Caldalkalibacillus thermarum: one gene and its partner. Each later gene encodes a partner of the first gene's protein in a complex. Links are inferred from orthologs where the notes say so. Each region holds a gene or a part of one and is shown on either strand. Other genes may lie near its edges.

Evidence for each region. The genes of interacting proteins can lie anywhere in the genome.
Region 2: the proteins of IEW48_RS02500 (region 1) and dnaN are in contact, whole or in part, in a solved structure (PDB 1OK7), measured with the Escherichia coli proteins. The link is inferred for Caldalkalibacillus thermarum from one-to-one orthologs.

What each region holds. Positions count from the first base shown.
Region 1 is NZ_BMKZ01000004.1:8,935-11,869, reverse strand. Bases 13-2,934 are described here. They hold IEW48_RS02500 (DNA polymerase IV), read left to right. Parts: upstream 13-801; coding sequence 802-2,067; downstream 2,068-2,934. Other genes in these bases: IEW48_RS02495 (Crp/Fnr family transcriptional regulator), read left to right, coding at 2,211-2,934; IEW48_RS02505 (DUF1885 family protein), read left to right, coding at 174-617. Outside these bases: more of IEW48_RS02495, read left to right, coding at 2,935-2,935. UniProt on the Escherichia coli protein: Poorly processive, error-prone DNA polymerase involved in translesion repair and untargeted mutagenesis. Copies undamaged DNA at stalled replication forks, which arise in vivo from mismatched or misaligned primer ends.
Region 2 is NZ_BMKZ01000046.1:13,350-16,267, reverse strand. The notes cover bases 13-2,917. They hold dnaN (DNA polymerase III subunit beta), read left to right. Parts: upstream 13-850; coding sequence 851-1,984; downstream 1,985-2,917. Other genes in these bases: recF (DNA replication/repair protein RecF), read left to right, coding at 2,316-2,917; yaaA (S4 domain-containing protein YaaA), read left to right, coding at 2,083-2,304; dnaA (chromosomal replication initiator protein DnaA), read left to right, coding at 13-668. Outside these bases: more of dnaA, read left to right, coding at 1-12; more of recF, read left to right, coding at 2,918-2,918. UniProt on the Escherichia coli protein: Confers DNA tethering and processivity to DNA polymerases and other proteins. Acts as a clamp, forming a ring around DNA (a reaction catalyzed by the clamp-loading complex) which diffuses in an ATP-independent manner freely and bidirectionally along dsDNA.

The DNA of each region.
Region 1 (2,935 bases):
TTTCGTCTATTTAAAGTGCCCGGTTCTTAAGCCGAACTCATCATCTGCATAAGGATTTGTCGACGAACCAAAAACCTTACCCGGTTTGGACATTTTTGTTGTGAAATTGGCCCTTGAATGCTAAGATGTTAACAGACATGCTGGACACTGTGCTATCGCAAGGAGTGAGTTGGGTGAGTCAAAGTGCGTATATTCGTCTGGTAGAGGAATCAACAATGACCGAGTCCAATTTGGACGATGTGAAGCAAAAATTGGAACGTTACATAAGCATGACCACAAAAACAGGACAGCAGCTGGCTTGGCATTATGAGGAGGCCGCTTTTCCTTACACGATTGAAGAGAAGTCGGAGGGGAAAGGAAAATGGCTCTACCTGAAAGGCAACAACCCTGAACTGTACAAATATATTGTCATCGGGGTTGGCTCAGAAACAGTCATGGATGAAGAGAGCGGCCAAGAGAAGGAAGAACACTATATTCAGGTGGTGTTGCCGGATGGAGCCACTCATGGTGATAAATCAAAAGCCAATGAGTTTTGCAAATATCTGGCCAAAGCGTATCAAGCGAAATTGCAGTTGTTTAACGGGCGCACCATGTATTTTTATCCCCGCAAACCGTAACCTGTCCCACTGAGCCTGACCGGTTTAAACCCGGATCCTTAGTATCTTTTTTGAAGCTTAGTTTCTTGCCTTTTCTTATCTAATGCGTTTCTCTCCCTCCTTTTTCCACTTTTATTTTTTCTTTTTTTGCCGTAGAATAGAACATACGTTCTGTTATCCACTGCTGAACGGAGGATGGCACAACATGAACAAAGCAGGTAGCAAGATGCCCCGGGAACGGGTCATTTTCCTGGTTGATGTGCAATCCTTTTTTGCTAGCATTGAAAAAACAGCTGACCGCTCCTTGCAGCATAAACCGATTGTGGTGGCAGGAGATCCCGAACGGCGCAGCGGGGTGATCCTGGCGGCCTGTCCCCTGGCCAAACAATGGGGGATTGAAACGGCAGAAGCGTTGTGGGAAGCCCAGCAAAAATGTCCTGGTGTCACTGTCGTCAAACCCCATATGCAAAAGTACATTGAAATCTCTGTTCAGCTTACCGCCATCATGGAAAGCTTCAGTGATCTGGTCGAACCGTACAGCATTGACGAACAGTTTATTGATCTGACACCGACCCTGCATTTATTTGGTGGCAGCCCCTATCAAGCGGCCCGTCTCTTGCAACATAAGATCCAGCAGGAAATAGGGGTCTATGCCCGCATTGGCATTGGCCCCAACAAAGTGCTGGCCAAAATGGCCTGTGATAACTTTGCCAAGAAAAACAAAGAGGGCATCGCCCACATCAGCTATGACACATTGCCCGCCACGTTATGGCCTCTTCCCGTCCGCTCTTTATTTGGCGTGGGCAGCCGCATGAGCCGCCACTTGGAACGCATGGGCATCCGCACGATTGGCCAACTGGCTCAAACCCCCGTGGAACGTCTGCGCAAAAAATGGGGCATTAATGGGGAACGGCTGTGGCTGACCGCTAACGGTATTGATGAATCCCCTGTTTCTCCCCGCTCCCATGATGAACAAAAGGCGATCGGTCACCATATGACCCTCCCCCGGGACTATGAAACCCTGGAGCAGATTAAAGTCATTCTGCTGGAATTAAGTGAAGAGGTGGGCCGCCGCGCCCGGCGCAAGGGATATGTGGGCGATACCGTTTCCGTGGGTGTACGCGGCGCCCGCTTTGATTTGCCCACCGGCTTTCACCGCCAAACCAAATTGACCGAAAAAACCAACGATGGACTGGATGTGTTTAAAGCCGCTTTTGATCTGTTTTGCACCCATTGGGACGGGGAGCCGATTCGCAGTGCGGGGGTAGCGCTGTCTGGCCTGGAGCCGGACCACTGCCGTCAACTGAGCTTGTTTAACTTTGAGACCACGCTTAAAAAAGAGCGCTTAAGCAAGGCAGTAGACCACATTAAGAATAAATACGGGGCCGCCGCCATTTTGCGGGCCGCCTCCCTTACTGCAGCAGGCCAAGCCCGGGACCGGGCCCAAAAAATAGGAGGGCATTACAAATAACCCTAAAAAATGACATTTGTTTTACACTTTGGTGACGTTTCGTTTACAAATGGCACGCTGTCACATAATTGTGACACAATCGCACGTTGCGTCCCCCTCTTTCTGTTAAAATGAAACTAGGAATGAAAAACGGGGAGGCCGTGATGATGCAAGGACAACCCTTTTTGGCCCAAGAACGTCAGGCGTGGCAAAACACAGGCATCTTTTCCGGACAGAACTTTCTAAAACTGAAGGAGATTATGTATGACCATACGTTTGAAGCCGGCTCTTATCTATTCTGGGAAGGGGAGCAAGCTGACAAACTTTTTTATATCAAACAGGGGCAAGTCAAGCTGACCAAAACAAACGCTGAAGGAAAAGAGTTTACTTTGCACATGTTTCAAGAGGGCGATCTGGTCGGGGAATTAGCGGGATTTACCACATTAAAGCACAGTTACAATGCCTTGGTGACCAAAGACAGTATCATCGGTGTCATCCAAACTCGTGATTTGGAAGTGTTGCTCTGGCAGCACGGGGATCTGGCGGTTGAATTTATCAAGTGGATGGGCCTGATGAATCGTATCACAGAAACTAAAGTGAGAGATTTGATGTTTTATGGCAAGCCAGGCGCTTTGTGTTCAACTTTAATCCGCCTGGCCAATACGTACGGCAAACAGACTGAACAGGGATGGCTTATCTCTCACAAAGTCACCCATGCGGAATTGGGTGAATTTATTGGAGCGACAAGGGAAAGTGTCAACCGCATGCTGCGAGATTTGGCCAAAAAAGGAGTGATTGCTCAGGAGCAAGGGCACATCATCATTAAAGACATCGACTATTTGAGAGATATTTGCCACTGTGAGCACTGTCCCGTTACCGTATGCCGCAT
Region 2 (2,918 bases), on another replicon or contig:
AATTTTTCCATACTTTTAATACCTTGCATGAGGAAGCGAAACAAATTGTGATCTCAAGCGACAGACCACCTAAAGAGATCCCTACATTGGAAGACAGGCTGCGCTCCAGGTTTGAATGGGGCTTAATCACCGACATCACGCCGCCCGATCTGGAAACCAGGATTGCCATCCTGCGTAAAAAGGCAAAGGCTGAAAATCTGGATATTCCCAATGAGGTTTTAGTGTACATTGCCGATCTCATCAATACCAATATCCGCGAACTGGAAGGGGCCTTAACCCGGGTCGTGGCGTACAGTACCATGACCAATCAAGATATCAGCACGGAGCTGGCCCAGGAAGCCTTGAAAGATATTGCGCCGAGTAACAAACCTCACTTGATCACGATTGCCCATATTCAACAAGTCGTTGCTGACCATTTCGGTTTAAAGGTTGAAGATTTAAAAGGGAAAAAACGGACCAAGTCAATTGCCTACCCACGTCAAGTGGCCATGTACTTATCCCGCGAACTGACCGATTCTTCCCTGCCCAAAATTGGGCAAGAATTTGGCGGACGAGACCATACGACCGTCATTCACGCCCACGAAAAAATAAAAAAGGATCTGCAAAAAGATACCTCGTTTCAAAAAATAGTGGAACATCTGATCAAAGTGATCAAGAAAGAGACTTAATATCAACATGTGTATAACAAAACAAGCCTATACACACGCCATCCACATGTGTATAGGCTTTATTTTGCTGCCAGAGATCAAGTTATCCACAATTACACAGGCATTAATGATTAATACGAACTAAATTAATATATTATGCTAAAATAAATGGCATATGCTAAAAAAATTTGGAGGTCGACAGCATGCATATTGTGGTGGATCGAGAAGCTTTAAAAGAAGCGGTTAATCAGGTATCCAAAGCCGTATCATCGCGGACCACAATCCCTATTCTAACCGGTATCAAACTGACAGCTACCCATGAAGAATGCATTTTAACCGGCAGTGATTCTGACATTTCCATCCAGGTTTCCATTCCCGCCCAACGGGATGATATAGAATTAATTAAAGTGGTTAAAATAGGTAGTATCGTCCTTCCGGCCAAATATTTTGCAGAAATCGTCAAAAAACTGCCAGCTGAACACATTGAGATTGAAGTGCTGGAAAATGAAGTCACTCACATTCGCTCCGGATCAACGGAGTTTAATTTAAACGGATTAAATGCTGAAGAATATCCCCGCCTGCCCCAACTGGAAGAGGATCAGGTCTTCAGCATTCCGGCCCAGTTGCTTAAAAGTTTGATTCGTCAAACATCCTTTGCCGTCTCCACATTGGAATCCCGTCCCATTTTAACAGGGGTCTTGCTTAAACTGGAGGAAGGGCTGCTGACGTTAGTGGCTACCGACAGCCACCGCTTAGCACACCGTTCTGCCCAAGTGGAAGTCAATCACAACCTCTATCTTGAAAATGTGGTCATTCCTGGGCGGAGCATGAACGAATTGCAGCGCATTTTAGAAGACGAGTCAGATCCGGTTGATATCGTGATTACCAATAATCAGATGCTGGTCAAAGCAGGACGCTTGCTCTTTTACTCCCGCCTGTTGGACGGCACGTATCCAGATACAGAGCGCATCATTCCCTCAACAAGCAAAACCACGCTGGAAGTGGAAACGAAAGCGCTTTTGTCCGCCATTGAACGCGCATCTCTTTTAGCGAAAGACAGTAAACATGTGGTAAAATTGAGTATACAAGAAGAGCGCATCCATATTACCTCTAACACCCCGGAAATCGGGCAAGTGTTTGAGCAGGTTAACGCTCACCATATAGAAGGGGAAGAAATTCAGATCGCGTTTAACGCCAGATTTATGCTGGATGCCCTCCGTGTCATTGACTCGCCGCAGGTTTCGATCCAATTTACAGGTGCCTTAAGCCCGTTTGTGATTAAGCCAACAGATCATGAACATATGCTGCACCTTATTCTTCCTGTGAGAACCTATTAAGTTCTCTTAAGTTTTATATCTCTTACCTGAGTTGTAACAATGAGCGGGAACAAACCAATTTCTTCGCAAGACCAGCACAGAGGAAAAGGTGAATTGTTTTGGCCAAGATCATCCACATTTCCACACCTTATATTACACTGGGACAACTGTTAAAACTGGTAGGTGTCATCGATACTGGCGGGCAAGCCAAATGGTTTCTGGCCGAACATGACGTTCTGGTTAATGGCCAAACGGAAAACCGCCGGGGACGGAAACTATACCCTGGTGATGTCATTGAAATTGACGGCTTTGGTCAGGTTAAGATTGCTGCACAAAGCTAGGGGGATTCCCTTTGTATGTCAAACGTTTAACCCTGCAACATTTTCGCAATTATGCTACCCTTGAGCTAGAGTTCCAACCGGGGATCTATTTGTTTATTGGGGACAATGCCCAAGGAAAAACCAACCTTTTAGAGTCGTTATATGTGTTGGCCATGACCAAATCTCACCGCACCTCCAAGGAGAAGGAACTGATTCAGTGGCACAAGGCGCACACTACGCTAGCCGCAGAGCTAGAAAAAAAATACGGCTCTGTTACGCTGGAATTACACATTTCTCAAAGAGGAAAACGGGCCAAGCTGAATCACTTGGAACAAAAACGGTTAAGTGATTATATCGGCACCTTAAATGTGGTGATGTTTGCACCTGAGGATCTCGAATTGGTCAAAGGAAGTCCTCAGGTGCGCCGTCGTTTTATTGATATGGAGCTGGGGCAGGTGAGTGCCAATTACTTATACGATTTGGGGCGTTATCAGAAACTATTAATGCAGCGCAATGCTCTCTTGAAAGAATGGACTGACCGGGAAAAACACCGTCCCATGGTTGACGTCTTTACCCAGCAGCTTATTGACGTGGCGGTCAAATTATATCAAAAGCGTTTCAAGTTTCTGCACAAG